Regions from separate parts of the Oceanobacillus sp. FSL K6-2867 genome, predicted to be linked through region 1. Evidence: a T-box and tRNA genes for the amino acid it is inferred to sense, from the RefSeq annotation. Region 1 holds a T-box; the other holds one or more tRNA genes.

Evidence for each region. A T-box is a leader RNA that pairs with one kind of tRNA and senses whether it is charged. The one in region 1 lies ahead of proS (proline--tRNA ligase), so its partner is inferred to be a tRNA-Pro.
Region 2: it has a tRNA-Pro gene. The T-box ahead of proS (proline--tRNA ligase) is inferred to sense a tRNA for this amino acid. The anticodon was not compared.

The regions. Positions count from the first base shown of each region.
Region 1 covers NZ_CP150144.1:1,478,671-1,487,365, reverse strand. The annotation lists gene NSQ77_RS07315 (glycerol-3-phosphate acyltransferase) at 1-407, shown strand, start outside; gene NSQ77_RS07310 (DUF456 domain-containing protein) at 432-917, shown strand; gene thiD (bifunctional hydroxymethylpyrimidine kinase/phosphomethylpyrimidine kinase) at 941-1,777, shown strand; gene NSQ77_RS07300 (GNAT family N-acetyltransferase) at 1,896-2,438, shown strand; T-box leader at 2,476-2,697, shown strand; gene proS (proline--tRNA ligase) at 2,770-4,209, shown strand; gene NSQ77_RS07290 (M20 family metallopeptidase) at 4,648-5,817, shown strand; gene NSQ77_RS07285 (ABC transporter substrate-binding protein) at 5,833-6,624, shown strand; gene NSQ77_RS07280 (amino acid ABC transporter permease) at 6,646-7,305, shown strand; gene NSQ77_RS07275 (amino acid ABC transporter ATP-binding protein) at 7,298-8,020, shown strand; gene NSQ77_RS07270 (glutathione peroxidase) at 8,075-8,548, opposite strand; gene NSQ77_RS07265 (dipeptide epimerase) at 8,638-8,695, shown strand, end outside.
Region 2 covers NZ_CP150144.1:1,725,922-1,734,616, reverse strand. The annotation lists gene NSQ77_RS08575 (MerR family transcriptional regulator) at 157-921, shown strand; gene NSQ77_RS08570 (RAxF-45 family protein) at 1,058-1,195, shown strand; gene abc-f (ABC-F type ribosomal protection protein) at 1,380-3,251, shown strand; tRNA gene NSQ77_RS08560 (tRNA-Asn) at 3,498-3,572, shown strand; tRNA gene NSQ77_RS08555 (tRNA-Glu) at 3,616-3,690, shown strand; tRNA gene NSQ77_RS08550 (tRNA-Val) at 3,695-3,770, shown strand; tRNA gene NSQ77_RS08545 (tRNA-Met) at 3,804-3,880, shown strand; tRNA gene NSQ77_RS08540 (tRNA-Asp) at 3,920-3,996, shown strand; tRNA gene NSQ77_RS08535 (tRNA-Ser) at 4,008-4,100, shown strand; tRNA gene NSQ77_RS08530 (tRNA-Phe) at 4,129-4,204, shown strand; tRNA gene NSQ77_RS08525 (tRNA-Thr) at 4,247-4,322, shown strand; tRNA gene NSQ77_RS08520 (tRNA-Lys) at 4,367-4,442, shown strand; tRNA gene NSQ77_RS08515 (tRNA-Leu) at 4,446-4,527, shown strand; tRNA gene NSQ77_RS08510 (tRNA-Leu) at 4,586-4,674, shown strand; tRNA gene NSQ77_RS08505 (tRNA-Arg) at 4,678-4,754, shown strand; tRNA gene NSQ77_RS08500 (tRNA-Pro) at 4,758-4,834, shown strand; tRNA gene NSQ77_RS08495 (tRNA-Ala) at 4,842-4,914, shown strand; tRNA gene NSQ77_RS08490 (tRNA-Gly) at 4,933-5,006, shown strand; tRNA gene NSQ77_RS08485 (tRNA-Ile) at 5,020-5,093, shown strand; rRNA gene NSQ77_RS08480 (16S ribosomal RNA) at 5,378-6,941, shown strand; rRNA gene NSQ77_RS08475 (23S ribosomal RNA) at 7,121-8,695, shown strand, end outside.

The DNA.
Region 1 (8,695 bases):
TTATAACGGAGCATGGAATTACAGGAGATTGGAAATATCTATTAATCTATACAACCGTATTTTTTGTGATTATTGGACATAATTATCCGGTCACAATGAAGTTCAGTGGTGGGAAAGGGACTGCATCACTAGTCGGTGCGCTTATTGCAATTGATTGGAAAATAGCACTCATTGGGATAGGAATATTACTTGTCTTTACATTCGCAACCGACTATCTCGTAATTGGCGTCCTTTGCATGTATCTCTCTTTTCTTGTTACGACATACCTGTTTTTTGGACTTGAACCAACATGGATTGTTATTTTGCTTTCTGTCTTGAGTATTATGAAACATATGGAGAATTATAAACGTATTATTAGAAAGGAAGAGACAAAACTATCGAGTATGATTCGTAAAAAAGTCTCTTAAATGAGTTAATAAATGGAGGCAATTATGTTAGATATTCTAATTTGGATTGTTATTTCAGTTTTATTTATCCTAAGCTTTGCAGGAATTATTTTCCCAATCGTACCATCTGTACTCGTGCTATGGGGTGGATTTTTACTGTATCACTTTGTATTAAACAGCGAAGAGCTGAATTTGATTTTCTGGATAGTTATGGTTGTATTTACTGTGCTGCTAATTGTGGCGGATATTATTGCAAACAGTTATTTTGTAAAAAAATTCGGTGGCAGTAAATCCGGAGAACGCGGTGCCGCAATCGCAGTAATTATTGGCTCATTTATTACACCACCATTCGGGATTATTTATGTCCCTTTTATAACCGTGTTTCTTATTGAAATGGTGCAAAAAAGAACCACTAAAGAAGCATTCCGTGCATCCATTGGTTCACTGCTGGGATTTCTAGGTGGCTCTATTGCAAAAGTTGTGATTCAAATCGTTATGATTATTTGGTTTTTTATATTAGTGTTGTTTTAAAATCTAGTTAGGAGAAAGGTATAATGATGGAATTTCCAGTAAGAGTAATAACAATTGCCGGATCTGCAGCAGGGGGGAGTGCTGGGATACAGGCGGATTTAAAAACATTTGAAGAATTAGACGCGTATGGCATGAGTATTATCACCGCGATTGTTGGGCGCCATCCGGAGACGAATAAGAATGTTCATCTTCAATCCATTGAAGCGATTGAAGCACAGTTTGCGACCGCAATGAAACAGGTTGGCGCTGATGGTGTAAAAACGGGGATGTTATTTTCCAAAGAAGTAATCGAGGTGGTTGCTCGTCTAATTCAAGAAAAAGAAATTAAGACAATCGTTGTTGACCCTGTAATGATTGGAAAAATGAATTCCAAATTATTAAAAGCCGATGCAATTGAGGCGTTGATCCATCAATTGATACCGATGGCCACGATTATCACGCCAAATGTACCAGAGGCATCGATACTTTTAGGTGGCAGAGAATTAAATACAGTTGATGATTTAAAACAAGCTGCAGTAGATTTACACCAGCTTGGGGCAAAAAATGTCCTTGTGAAAGGCGGAAGACTAAAAGGACCAGCAGTTGATGTGCTGTATGATGGAACTGCATTAACAACCTTTACAGCACCCCGAATTAATACAGTAAATACAAGTGGAGCCGGATGCACGTATTCTGCAGCGATTACAGCGAATTTAACAAAAGGACAAGCCGTAGCAGATGCAGTTGGTAAGGCAAAAAGCTTTGTAACAACGGCAATAGAGCATGGTTTTTCCTATACAGATATTGTAGGTCCAACCTATCATGCAGCATCACGGAAATTTGGTGAAGCACATTCGATTAAAATCGAAACATTAACATGAATAGGGGAATAAAATTTGTATGGATTAATGTCGATTATATAAATGATTTTGTTGCAGCAGGTGGCACACGTACTGCAGATGAACGTGGACAAGCTATTGAAGAGAGGCAGGAAAGCCAATGCAGAAGTTATTTCACGAGGATACATTTGGAGAGTATAAAGTAAGGAAAGCAACGGTGGAAGATACAGAAGCGGTTATTCAGCTATTGCAAGGTGCTGCTCGCTGGTTAGAAGTGAAAGGTATTTCCCAATGGGAATATTTACGAAACGGTGGAGAAACGACTGAGATTAAACAAGGAATTTTAGTTGGTACAACCTATGTCGTTGAGAATCGTGGAAGTTTAGCTGCAACGATGAATCTGTCTGATGTGCAAAATGAATGGGATATGGAGCTATGGGGAGAAGCTAAGGGCTATGCTTTTTATATTCATCGATTAGCAGTAGCGCAAGCATATCGCAGACAGCAGATTGGCAGAAAATTGCTCGATTGGATTGCTCTAAATATCCGCTTGGAAAATGGGAGGATTCGTTTGGACTGTGTAGCCGATAATCCAGCTTTGAACCAACTTTATCAACGAGCTGGCTTTGAATTAAAGGGTACTGCAGCGAATGGAGAGGACAAGTTTTCTCTTTATGAAAAGTTGATTACCAGTAAACCTTGACTTTATAATTTCATACCTATATATTAAATATGAAATACATGAAACATTGATGAGGACTAGTATAATTTGTTTGTCTTTCTAAGAGAGGAAATGATTGGTGTGAATTTCCGTTAGACTAGAATTAGAACCTGCCTCAGAGTTCGCCGTCAAAAAGGCATAGCCAAGAAGATGCGCGCGGTTTATAACCGTTATCAAGTGAAGTGTGCAAGGGGATTTCCCATGCAAACAAGGGTGGTACCACCAAACCTCGGTCCCTTTTTTCGGATGGAGGAATTTTTGTATTTAAGAGGCTATAACCTTATAAAATATTTATCATAATGAGGTGTTACGTTTGGGTAAAAAAAATAAGCAGTTTGTTGAGAAAGTAACTGCAATGGAAGACGATTTCGCGCAATGGTATACCGATGTTGTAAAACAAGCGGAATTAGTTGATTATGGGCAAGTGCGTGGAACGATGATTATTAAGCCATATGGCTATGCAATTTGGGAGAATATTAAAGATGAATTAGACCGTAAGTTTAAAGAAACCGGACATTCAAATGTTGCTTTTCCATTATTCATTCCTGAGAGTCTTTTGCAAAAGGAGAAAGATCATGTGGAAGGTTTTGCACCGGAAGTTGCTTGGGTAACACATGGCGGAGACGATGAATTAACGGAACGAATTGCTGTGCGCCCGACATCAGAAGTGCTGTTCTGTGACTATTATTCTAAAAATATTCATTCATACCGTGACCTGCCGAAGCTTTATAATCAATGGGCAAATGTGGTGCGCTGGGAAAAAACAACACGTCCATTCTTGCGTTCATCTGAATTCCATTGGCAGGAAGGTCATACCGCGCATGCTACAGACGAAGAAGCATCAGAAGAAACGAATCGCATGTTAGAGGTCTATGCATCGCTTGTGGAAAAGTATTTAGCAATCCCAGTTCTCAAAGGACGCAAAACAGATAAGGAAAAATTTGCAGGGGCAAAATATACATTAACAATTGAAAGTTTAATGCATGATGGGAAAGCATTACAATCTGCAACCTCTCATCACTTTGGTTCCGGATTTGCTGAAGCATTTGATATTACGTATCTAGATGAAAATGGAGAAAGCCAGTTTGTTCACCAAACATCTTGGGGACTTTCAACACGAATCATGGGTGCATTAATTATGGTGCACGGTGATAATCGAGGTTTAGTCGTACCACCACGTATTGCACCAACACAAGCAATGATTGTGCCAATCGCACAGCATAAAGAAGGCGTGTTGGAAAAAGCATACGCATTACGTGATCAATTAAAAGATATTGTGCGTGTCGATATTGATGCGAGCGACAAAATGCCAGGCTGGAAATTCAATGAATATGAAATGAAAGGTATCCCTGTTCGTATTGAAATGGGACCAAAAGATATTGAAAAAGATCAAGTTGTGCTTGCACGCCGTGATACAGGTGAGAAAGAGTTTGTAGCACTAACTGAGCTGGAAGACCGTTTACCAGCGTTATTGGAAGAAGTACAACAAAATTTATATGACAAAGCATTAGCCCATCGCAATGAAATGACTACCATTGCAACAGATATGGATAGCTTTAAGCAAACATTGGAAGAAAAAGGCGGATTCATTAAAGCGATGTGGTGTGGCGATGTTAAATGTGAAGAAAAAATCAAAGAAGATACAACAGCAACATCACGCTGTATTCCATTCGAGCAAGAAAAGGTTGCAGACACATGTGTATGCTGTGGCGAAGAAGCCAAGGAATTAGTTATTTGGGCTAAAGCATATTAATAAATCTTAAGAAGCGAGCATTGTTTAAAATCAATGCTCGCTTTTTTAGATAAAAAGCATAATCAAAAAAGTGAGCATAAACGAGGAAAAGCCCAGCATGCTAAAGTTATGAATCACAGATTCGATAATTTATATCGTGAATCTGTGAATATGGCATAAACAAGCTAGATGCACACATTTACATAATCCCTGCTCGCAAAATCGCATATTCATACATCTCGCACGCCACTCCATATGAGATAATCACAAATACAAGAAATCTTATCCTTAGTAATCCATTTCTCAAATCTATCAGCAACCCGCTTTAACAAATGAATTAATCGATTAATTTGAAAATACTGCCTCTATTTATTTTTATAATAAGCTATTGGCAATCTAGTATATTTATGCTATAAATATACATATAAACTAATAAATATACATTTCGTGGAGGAAATAATGAAGCAGCAATTAACGAAAGAAATAGAAGGAATTAAACAGCAGCTATGTGATATCAGTGATTATTTATATGAACATCCAGAGCTTGGAGACCAAGAATATCAGTCGATGCAAAAGCTAGTTGCATTTTTAAAAGAACATCAATTTGAAATAAAAACAAATATAGCGGGAAGAGAGACAGCATTTAAAGCAGAATTTAATAGTGGAAAACCAGGCCCCAAAATTGCATATTTAGCAGAATATGATGCATTACCCGGTGTTGGTCATGGCTGTGGTCATAATTTAATCGGAACGATGAGCGCTGGTGCTGCAGCTGCACTAAGTAAACTTATCCATGAGACAGGTGGAAGTGTAGTTGTGCTTGGGACACCGGCAGAAGAAACAAACGGAGCCAAAGTACCTATGAGTGAGCAAGGTACATTTGATGATATTGATGCAGCGATGATTGTTCACCCTGGAGGGACCTCTCATGAGAGTGGAGAATCACTCGCAATGGATGCCATCCAATTCAGATATTTTGGAAAATCATCACATGCAGCAGCTTCTCCAGAGCAGGGGATTAATGCACTGGATAGTGTGATTCAATTATTTAATGGGATAAACGCACTTCGCCAGCATGTCACTTCAGATGTACGAATTCATGGAATTATTTCAGAAGGTGGCCTGGCGGCAAACGTTGTTCCGGACAAAGCGACAGCGCAGTTTTATGTCCGAGCAAAAAGCCGTGATTATTTGAATGAAGTTGTTGAAAAGGTAAAACATATTGCAGAGGGTGCAGCAAGTATGACGGGTGCTTCAGTCGAAATATCTAACTATGAATTAAGCTATGACAATATGATCACAAATCAGGCACTATCTGACACATACACGAAAAACTTGAAGCAAACGAGTAATCAAACTGTTTTTCCACCAAAGGAGACATATGGTTCGATTGATATGGGGAATGTAAGCCAGGTTGTTCCAGCAATCCATCCTTATATTGGCATGAATGCATCAGAACTCGTTCCGCATACAAAGGAGTTTGCTGATACCACTATAACAGAAGCTGGACATCAAGCCCTTCGTGATGGCGCACTATCATTAGCAATGACAGGCTATGATGTATTAACAGATTGTGAATTACTGGAAGCAATACAAAAGGAATTTAAAAAAACAAAAAATAAAAAATAATAAAGGGGTAATCACATGAAATTTTCATTAAAGCTATTCTTGGCAGCAGCAATTATTGCTCTATTGGCGGCATGTGGAACAAGTGAAACAGAAAATGGAAATGAAAATAATACAGGTTCAGACGATACAGGAAATAAGGAAGTACTAACGATGGCAACATCAGCAGACTTCCCGCCATTTGAATCCTATGATACAGAAGGTAATTTTATTGGATTTGATATTGAACTAGCACAATTAATTGCCGATGAATTAGGCTATGAGCTAAAGATTGAAGATATGAATTTTGATGGTCTGGTTGGTGCTCTGCAAGCTGGACGTGTGGATATGGTTATGGCGGGAATGAGTGCAACAGAGGATAGAAGAAAAAATGTTGATTTTTCTACCGAATATAATCGTTCTGGCGAAATGTTTGTAACGAAGAAAGATGCACCAGTAGAAAGCTTGGAAGATTTAAAAGGGAAAACGGTAGGCGTTCAGCTTGGAACCATTCAAGAAGAGGGTGCCGATGAATTGAGTAAAGAATATGGCTTTGAAGTGAAAAAAGTGGATACAGCAGGGATCTTAGTGCAAGAAATGAATTCGAATCGTCTTGATGTAATGTATATGGATAAAGAAGTAGCGACAGGTTATATTGAATCACAAGGATTTGTTGGCTTTGATGATCCAACAACCGTATCTCCTGGAATGGCAATTGCATTCCCGAAAGATAGCGAATTAGTGGAAGAAGTTAATACGGTACTGGAAGAACTTCAGTCCAATGGGAAAATTGAAGAATTACAGGAAAAATGGTTAACAGAATCAGAATAGCAGGGAATTGAGGTGGTAGGCATGAATTTGGACTTTAACCAAATCGTGCCTTATATTCCTTTTATAATGAAAGGAATAGGGGCAACATTACAGTTTGTAAGTATATCGATTATTGTAGGATTTATTCTTGGTACATTATTAGCAATCTGCAAAATTACAAAGGTACCTGTATTAAAATGGATTGCAGATGCGTATACGTCTATTTTTAGAGGGACACCGCTTATTTTGCAATTAATGATTATCTATTTTGCAGTGCCACAGCTGACAGGAATTGATATAACGGCATTTGTTTCAGCGGTGCTTGCATTTGGTCTGAACTCAGCTGCATATGTATCTGAAATTATTCGTGCTGGAATTATGGCGGTTGATAAGGGGCAAACAGAAGCGGCAGAAGCGCTTGGGGTTCCATATAAATCCATGATGCTGAATATTATCCTGCCACAGGCTTTTAAAAATATTCTTCCTGCATTGATGAATGAGTTTATTACATTAACAAAGGAATCAGCTATCGTTTCTACAATTGGTTATTTAGATTTAATGCGCCGAGCACAAATTGTCGGTGCAGATATTTATCGTAATTTTGAGCCGCTTTTATTTGCTGGACTAATTTATTGGGTAATGGTATTCATTCTCACGAAAATTGGTGGACTTGTAGAACGGAGGATGAGACAGAGTGATTAATACATCGAATTTATCTAAAACATTTGGAAAAAATGAAGTTCTAAAAGGTATCTCTACAACGATAAAGCATGGTGAAGTTGTTGCTGTTATTGGACCATCCGGGTCTGGTAAATCTACGTTTTTACGATGTTTGAATCTTTTGGAGCAGCCAACATCAGGTGAAATTCATATAAATGACTTAAATATTACAGCGGGTAAAGTGGATAAATTAAAAATACGAAAAAATATTGGGATGGTGTTTCAGCACTTTCATTTGTTTCCGCATATGACGGTTTTGGAAAATGTGACGTATGCACCGCAAAAAGTAAAAAACCTCTCAAAACAAGAAGCAAAAAGACTCGGAAAAGAGTTACTTGCAAAAGTTGGATTAACGGATAAGGAAGACGCCTACCCTAATCGTTTATCAGGCGGACAAAAGCAGCGGGTTGCGATTGCGAGAGCACTTGCGATGGAACCAGAAATTATGCTTTTTGATGAGCCGACATCTGCACTTGACCCGGAAATGGTAAAAGAAGTGCTTGATGTTATGAAGGATTTGGCTACAACTGGGATGACAATGGTCATTGTTACACATGAGATGAACTTTGCGAAGGAAGTCGCGGACAAAGTATTGTTTCTTGATGGCGGTGTTTTGATGGAAGAAGGAGACCCAAAGGAATTCTTCACAAACCCGAAAACAAACCGTGCAAAGGATTTTTTAGACAAAGTATTATAAAAAAGATAGGAAGCCCCCTTCGTATTCTGTCGGAGGGAGCTTTTGTTTGTAATCTTACAGCAACGCTTCGATTTGCTTTTCCAATGCTGCTGGTTTTTTCTGTGGAGCAAATCGATCAACGACTTGCCCATCCTTATCGATGAGAAATTTAGTGAAATTCCATTTGATTTGTTCTGTTAAGAGGCCTTTTTTTTCCGAAGTAAGATAAGAAAATAGCGGGTGAGCGTTTTCCCCTTTTACATCGACCTTGCTAAACATTGGGAAAGTAACACCATAGTTTTTCTCGCAAAATTGGGCAATTTCTGTATCTGTACCAGGATCTTGTTCACCGAATTGATTACAGGGGAAACCAAGAATTTCGACCCCTTTTGTATTGTATTTTTCATATAACTCTTGCAGCTCCTGAAATTGAGGCGTGAAGCCACACTCGCTTGCGGTATTAACGATAAGTAATACATTCCCGCTATATTCAGCAAGTGATTTCTCATCACCTTGGATTGTTTTTGCATTATAATTGAAAACAGTCATATCAAAAGCCTCCCTTTGCTAAGAAGAATAGCAAGTAGGCAGCTATTAGTCAATAAACTAAACTACTAAAAATAGAAAGGAAGCGTACAATGAAAATCACTGAAATTGAAATCTTTGCGATTCAGCTCCCACTTATCCAGCCGTTTA
Region 2 (8,695 bases), 250 kb from region 1:
CTATTTTTACGTTAACCATTATTTGTGGAGGGCTACTGCTGCATATTTTGGAGCGCCTGATTCGCCTGTAATTGGACTTAACATTTGTTTTTTAATTAATCCTTGACCTTTACGTAGCGTAAAGGTTTAAGATGGTAACTGTCAGGAGGGTTACAGATGGAATATACCGTAAAAAAATTAGCTCTGATTTCTGGTGTGAGCGGCCGCACACTCAGATATTATGATCAAATCGGACTGCTAAAACCAGCACGAATTAATTCTTCCGGTTACCGAATTTACGGACAGAAAGAAGTTGATTTGCTTCAGCAAATCCTGTTTTACCGTGAACTGGAAGTTAGTCTGGAAGATATTAAGAAAATAATCAGCGACCCCACATTTGATCAAACAGAAGCATTAAAATCACATTATCAATTGCTAGCACAAAAGCGTGCCCGTCTTGACAAACTAATGGCAACCGTTAAAGGAACGATTGCAAGTATTGAAGGAGGTATTCCGATGCAGGATAAAGAGAAATTCGCAGCGTTCAAGGATAAATTAATTGAGGAAAATGAGAAAAAGTACGGGGAAGAAATTCGTAGTAAATATGGTGATAAAACGATTGATTCAAGTAATGCTAAGCTAAGAGGGATGTCTGAGGAAGACTTCAAAGCAATGAATGATTTAGGAGAAGAAATCATGGTATTGCTTGAGAAAGCTTATGAAAAAGGTAATCCTGCTTCCAAGTTAGCGCAGGAAGTAGCTGCCAAGCATAAGCAATGGTTAATGTACTCCTGGGGCAGTTATTCAAAAGAAGCGCATGCAGGTCTTGCAGAGATGTATGTTGCTGATGAGCGCTTTACAGCCTTTTATGATAAGGCTGCAGAAGGGGCAACTGAATTTTTAAGAGATGCTATTCTCATTTACCTTGGGATGAAAAAATAAGATAGATGTTAAGTTGAGCCCTGTTTTGATATATTTTCAGAATGGGGCCTATTATTTGCATATTTTTATTTCACTCTTGAAAAGGAATTAAAAATCCAATAAAATAAAAGAAATAAATGAACGGAGGTGGGTAGGGATGTTTAATCAAACTGTTTTTGTGTACGGTTACTGGACGGATTTTTTATATTTTAGCCGTGCAAAATTTGCTGTATTAGTTGATAACGGGATACGTATGCCCTTTTTTAGCAACTATATAGCAAGTTTAAAACGGTGAAAACATCTCTAAATCCACAATTAAGATATGGGCTTTTAAAAGGGAGAGCTTTTCATGCTCTCCCTTTTTGTGTGCTCTTATGAATAAAAGCTATGGGATTGTTATGTTTCCTATGGCTTTTTTTGTTGTATTTAGCGGGTGATGATATATGAAAAATCAATTTAGTGAGCGGGAGGAAGATATTATGATCGCATGCAGTGTAAATCAAGTATCAAAAATGTATGGAGGAAACTCAATCTTTGAAAATATATCATTTGAAATTATGGAAAATGAACGAGTGGGGCTCGTTGGTCGGAATGGAAGCGGGAAATCCACGTTATTTCGAATTTTATCCGGTGAGGAAGCACCTGACTTTGGGAAAATCCATTGGAGGAAAGAGACGAAAATAGGGTATCTGGCCCAAATCCCAGAAGCTTATTCAGAGCTGACAACAAAAGATGTATTGAATAATGCCTTTTCAGAGCTCAACCATGTGAAGGAAAAGATGATGCAGCTTGAGATTGCGATGACTAAGGAGACAAAAATGGAATGTCTAGAGAAATTAATGCGTGATTATGGCAATTTTCAAGATCACTTTGCACGAAAAGGTGGCTATGAGATTGAGGCAAATATAGATAAAATCGTGAATGGACTGAATATCCATGATTTGCTGGAGCATCCTTTTTCTAGCTTGAGCGGTGGTGAGAAGACAAAGGTAGGTCTAGGTCTCTCGCTTTTAAAAGAACCGGATTTGCTATTACTTGATGAACCGACAAATCATTTAGACTTAATGGCGGTGGAATGGCTAAGTGACTTTTTGCAGGGATATCAAGGGACCGTCGTGATTGTTTCGCATGATCGATACTTTCTTGATGAGGTTGTAGGTAAGGTATTGGATTTGGAGGATGGTGAGATTACAAGTTATGCCACAAATTTCTCTGGTTATATAAGGGAAAAGGAGAAACGTGTATTAAAAGAATTTCAGGCGTATGAGGAACAGCAAAAGAAAATCAAGAAAATGAAAGAAGCTATTAAGCGATTGCGAGAATGGGCAAACCGGGCAAATCCGCCAAATGAAGGTTTGCATAAACGAGCACGGAACATGGAGCGAGCTTTAGAACGGATGGAAAAGATAAACCGTCCTGTATTGAGTCATAAGAAAATGAATCTAGAAATGGAAACCTCTGACCGAAGTGGAAAGGATGTTATTATTCTAAAAGATGTTTCGAAACGCTTCGGTGACCGAGAGCTTTTCACTAAAGTAAATATGCATATTAGATACCAGCAACGTGTTGCTATTGTGGGAGAAAATGGAACGGGGAAATCTACATTAATAAAATTGATGTTAAAGCAATTATGTGCAGATGAAGGAGAAGTACGAATTGGGAGTAATGTAAAAGCAGGGTATCTATCTCAGCAAATTTTTACTCAGCTAGAGGGTGAGACTGTAATAGATGTGTTCCGAAATGATGTGCATGTTACAGAAGGAGAAGCAAGACACATTTTAGCTAGGTTCTTATTTTACGGTCATATGGTCTTTCAAAAGGTTTCCATGCTTAGCGGAGGAGAAAAGATGCGCCTTCGGTTAGCGCAATTGATGTACCAGGACATAAACGTTCTTGTTCTGGATGAACCAACAAACCATTTGGATATTGAGTCACGTGAAGTATTGGAAGAAGCGCTTGAGGATTATAGGGGGACAATTGTTGCTGTTTCTCACGATCGTTATTTTCTAAATAAGCTGTTTGAAGAAGTTTATTGGATTGATGCCAAAACAGTTTATCGTTTTGGGGGGAACTATACATGGGCAAGAGAAAAGTTGAATGCATTAAAACCGTATCAAGAACAATTTAAATTGGTAGATAGAAGGAAAAAACAAGAACCGGTAAATAGGGAAGATCAGCTTTTGAAGAATGAGAAGCTGGAAAAGGAGATAGAAAAGGTAGAGTATAACATTTCGATATTAGAAAAAAGACTAGAAGAAATTCAGGATTTAGATGTTTTGCAGAAAGTGTATATAGAAAAAGAGGAATTGGAGAAAGTTTGGGAGAAGTTGTATGTGCGTTTAAATTCTTAGAAAGTGTTTGCTTAGAGTAGATTAAAGATGGAGATAAATAAGGTGGAGCTCTTTTAGATGTTATGGAAATGACTGGAAAGAGCTCTATAATTCTATCAAAGTAAGAATTACCATAGGAAGAGATGCGGGGAATTCAGGTAAAAACAGTGGTTTTACAACTTTTTTTTAGTTTTTTTTACATATTTTTAATTTAGGCATTGACTTTATTAAAAATATGTAATAAGATAAATCTCGCTGTTACATTATTCCACAGTAGCTCAGTGGTAGAGCAATCGGCTGTTAACCGATCGGTCGTAGGTTCGAATCCTACCTGTGGAGCCATTTTGATTGTATGAAGTAATGTCGAGTTTGCTCATAATATGTTGGCCCGTTGGTCAAGCGGTTAAGACACCGCCCTTTCACGGCGGTAACACGGGTTCGAATCCCGTACGGGTCACCAACATGGAGGATTAGCTCAGCTGGGAGAGCACCTGCCTTACAAGCAGGGGGTCGCAGGTTCGAGCCCTGCATCCTCCACCATCTTTTCTTTATTATGAAATACATTAATTATATCGCGGGGTGGAGCAGTCTGGTAGCTCGTTGGGCTCATAACCCAAAGGTCGTAGGTTCAAATCCTGCCCCCGCAACCAAATGATTTATAACCTGAAATTAGATTTGTTTTATAAAATGGTCCGGTAGTTCAGTTGGTTAGAATGCCTGCCTGTCACGCAGGAGGTCGCGGGTTCGAGTCCCGTCCGGACCGCCATTTAAATTGTCGGAGGTATACCCAAGTCTGGCTGAAGGGATCGGTCTTGAAAACCGACAGGCGGGTCAAACCGCGCGGGGGTTCGAATCCCTCTACCTCCTCCATTTAACTTCAATAAAATACATATTATTTGGCTCGGTAGCTCAGTCGGTAGAGCAACGGACTGAAAATCCGTGTGTCGGCGGTTCGATTCCGTCCCGAGCCACCATTTTTCTTTCTATATAACCTATTGGTTTATAGCAAGACACATGCCGGCCTAGCTCAATTGGTAGAGCAACTGACTTGTAATCAGTAGGTTGGGGGTTCAAGTCCTCTGGCCGGCACCATTTTATACAAGTAAATAAGACTTTAATGTAGCGTTATTTATCTTGAGCCATTAGCTCAGTCGGTAGAGCATTTGACTTTTAATCAAAGGGTCGAAGGTTCGAATCCTTCATGGCTCACCATTTGCGGGTGTGGCGGAATTGGCAGACGCGCTAGACTTAGGATCTAGTGTCTTCGGACGTGGGGGTTCAAGTCCCTTCACCCGCATCGTATTTTGTCTTAGAGGAGTACCGGCTTAATGTTGGTATCCCGATTTCAAACCCTTGCCGGGGTGGCGGAACTGGCAGACGCACAGGACTTAAAATCCTGCGGTAGGTGACTACCGTACCGGTTCGATTCCGGTCCTCGGCACCATATGCGCCCGTAGCTCAATTGGATAGAGCGTTTGACTACGGATCAAGAGGTTAGGGGTTCGACTCCTCTCGGGCGCGCCATTACGGGAAGTAGCTCAGCTTGGTAGAGCACTTGGTTTGGGACCAAGGGGTCGCAGGTTCGAATCCTGTCTTCCCGACCATTTATTTGGGGCCTTAGCTCAGCTGGGAGAGCGCCTGCCTTGCACGCAGGAGGTCAGCGGTTCGATCCCGCTAGGCTCCACTTTTGCTAACTTAATATGCGGGTGTAGTTTAGTGGTAAAACCTCAGCCTTCCAAGCTGATGATGAGGGTTCGATTCCCTTCACCCGCTCCAAATTACCATATATGGGCCTGTAGCTCAGCTGGTTAGAGCGCACGCCTGATAAGCGTGAGGTCGGTGGTTCGAGTCCACTCAGGCCCATTCATCTTTTTTTGAAAAAAGATGTTGACTTCCTTTTTGGAAGATGATATAGTATAAAAGTTGTCGAAAACAAACGAAATGTTTCAAAAAATATTTCAAAAAAGTTATTGACAACAAATTAATAGATATGATATATTAATAAAGTCGCTTTTTAAGGAAAGCAACCAACAAATTTGCTCTTTGAAAACTGAACAAAACAACCAGTATGTCAAGAAAAAGGAAACTCGTTTTTCTTTTTAAAACAAGTAGAAGTCAGCTTCTACAACAGCTAAGTATTACAAACTTTTTTGGAGAGTTTGATCTTGGCTCAGGACGAACGCTGGCGGCGTGCCTAATACATGCAAGTCGAGCGCAGGAAGCAAACTGACCCTCATCTGAGGTGATGTTTGTGGAATGAGCGGCGGACGGGTGAGTAACACGTGGGCAACCTGCCTGTAAGATCGGGATAACTCGCGGAAACGTGAGCTAATACCGGATAATACTTTTCATCTCATGGTGAGAAGATAAAAGACGGTTTCGGCTGTCACTTACAGATGGGCCCGCGGCGCATTAGCTAGTTGGTGGGGTAACGGCTCACCAAGGCGACGATGCGTAGCCGACCTGAGAGGGTGATCGGCCACACTGGGACTGAGACACGGCCCAGACTCCTACGGGAGGCAGCAGTAGGGAATCTTCCGCAATGGACGAAAGTCTGACGGAGCAACGCCGCGTGAGTGATGAAGGTTTTCGGATCGTAAAACTCTGTTGTTAGGGAAGAACAAGTTGGGTAGTAACTGACCCAGCCTTGACGGTACCTAACCAGAAAGCCACGGCTAACTACGTGCCAGCAGCCGCGGTAATACGTAGGTGGCAAGCGTTGTCCGGAATTATTGGGCGTAAAGCGCTCGCAGGCGGTCTTTTAAGTCTGATGTGAAAGCCCACGGCTTAACCGTGGAGGGTCATTGGAAACTGGAGGACTTGAGTACAGAAGAGGAGAGTGGAATTCCACGTGTAGCGGTGAAATGCGTAGAGATGTGGAGGAACACCAGTGGCGAAGGCGACTCTCTGGTCTGTAACTGACGCTGAGGAGCGAAAGCGTGGGTAGCGAACAGGATTAGATACCCTGGTAGTCCACGCCGTAAACGATGAGTGCTAGGTGTTAGGGGGTTTCCGCCCCTTAGTGCTGAAGTTAACGCATTAAGCACTCCGCCTGGGGAGTACGGCCGCAAGGCTGAAACTCAAAAGAATTGACGGGGGCCCGCACAAGCGGTGGAGCATGTGGTTTAATTCGAAGCAACGCGAAGAACCTTACCAGGTCTTGACATCCTCTGACAACTCTAGAGATAGAGCTTTCCCTTCGGGGACAGAGTGACAGGTGGTGCATGGTTGTCGTCAGCTCGTGTCGTGAGATGTTGGGTTAAGTCCCGCAACGAGCGCAACCCTTGATCTTAGTTGCCAGCATTTAGTTGGGCACTCTAAGGTGACTGCCGGTGACAAACCGGAGGAAGGTGGGGATGACGTCAAATCATCATGCCCCTTATGACCTGGGCTACACACGTGCTACAATGGATGGAACAAAGGGAAGCGAACCCGCGAGGTCAAGCCAATCCCATAAAACCATTCTCAGTTCGGATTGTAGGCTGCAACTCGCCTACATGAAGCCGGAATCGCTAGTAATCGCGGATCAGCATGCCGCGGTGAATACGTTCCCGGGCCTTGTACACACCGCCCGTCACACCACGAGAGTTGGTAACACCCGAAGTCGGTGAGGTAACCTTTTGGAGCCAGCCGCCGAAGGTGGGACTAATGATTGGGGTGAAGTCGTAACAAGGTAGCCGTATCGGAAGGTGCGGCTGGATCACCTCCTTTCTAAGGATTATTACGGAACCCTACCTTCGGGTAGGAAGGACATACTGTGTTGTTTGGTTCAGTTTTGAGAGAGCAAATCTCTCTATTTGTACCTTGAAAACTAAATAAGAGTAACAACGACATCAATATTTTTAATATAAAGCAAGGCTAATAATTAGTACGCTTATTTACTGTAACTTAGTTAAGTGAATAAGGGCGCACGGTGGATGCCTTGGCACTAGGAGCCGATGAAGGACGGGACTAACACCGATATGCCTCGGGGAGTTGTAAGTAAACTTTGATCCGGGGATTTCCGAATGGGGGAACCCACTGTTCGTAATGGAACAGTACATGCATCTGAATACATAGGGTGCATGAGGTAGACCCGGGGAACTGAAACATCTCAGTACCCGGAGGAAGAGAAAGAAAAATCGATTTCCTGAGTAGCGGCGAGCGAAACGGAAAGAGCCCAAACCAGAAAGCTTGCTTTCTGGGGTTGTAGGACATTCCATTGGAGTTACCAAGGAATTCTTTAAACGAATCGACCTGGAACGGTCAGCCAAAGAAGGTAAGAGCCCTGTAATTGAAAAAGAATTCTCTCCGGAGTGTATCCTGAGTACGGCGGAACACGTGAAATTCCGTCGGAATCCGGGAGGACCATCTCCCAAGGCTAAATACTCCCTAGTGACCGATAGTGAACCAGTACCGTGAGGGAAAGGTGAAAAGCACCCCGGGAGGGGAGTGAAATAGAACCTGAAACCGTGTGCCTACAAGTAGTCGAAGCCCGTTAATGGGTAACGGCGTACCTTTTGTAGAATGGACCGGCGAGTTACGATCGTATGCAAGGTTAAGTGGAAGACACGGAGCCGCAGCGAAAGCGAGTCTGAATAGGGCGAATGAGTATGCGGTCGTAGACCCGAAACCGTGTGATCTACCCATGTCCAGGGTGAAGGTCAGGTAACACTGACTGGAGGCCCGAACCCACGTATGTTGAAAAATGCGGGGATGAGGTGTGGGTAGGGGTGAAATGCCAATCGAACACGGAGATAGCTGGTTCTCTCCGAAATAGCTTTAGGGCTAGCCTCAAGAAATAGAGTACTGGAGGTAGAGCACTGATTGGACTAGGGGCCCTCACCGGGTTACCGAATTCAGTCAAACTCCGAATGCCAGTTACTTTTACTTGGGAGTCAGACTATGGGTGATAAGGTTCATAGTCGAAAGGGAAACAGCCCAGACCGCCAGCTAAGGTCCCAAAGTATACGTTAAGTGGAAAAGGATGTGGAGTTGCCCAGACAACCAGGATGTTGGCTTAGAAGCAGCCATCATTTAAAGAGTGCGTAATAGCTCACTGGTCGAGTGACTCTGCGCCGAAAATGTACCGGGGCTAAACGTATCACCGAAGCTGCGGATTGTTCTTACGAACAATGGTAGGAGAGCGTTCTAAGTGCTGTGAAGTCAGACCGTGAGGACTGGTGGAGCGCTTAGAAGTGAGAATGCCGGTATGAGTAGCGAAAAAAGAGTGAGAATCTCTTTCACCGAATGCCTAAGGTTTCCTGAGGAAGGCTCGTCCTCTCAGGGTTAGTCGGGACCTAAGCCGAGGCCGAAAGGCGTAGGCGATGGACAACAGGTAGATATTCCTGTACCACCTCATGATTGTTTGAGCGATGGGGGGACGCAGAAGGATAAGGAATGCGCACTGATGGATAGGTGCGCCCAAGCAGTGAGAAAGTCAGATAGGCAAATCCGTCTGGCAATTTCAAGCTGTGATGGGGAGG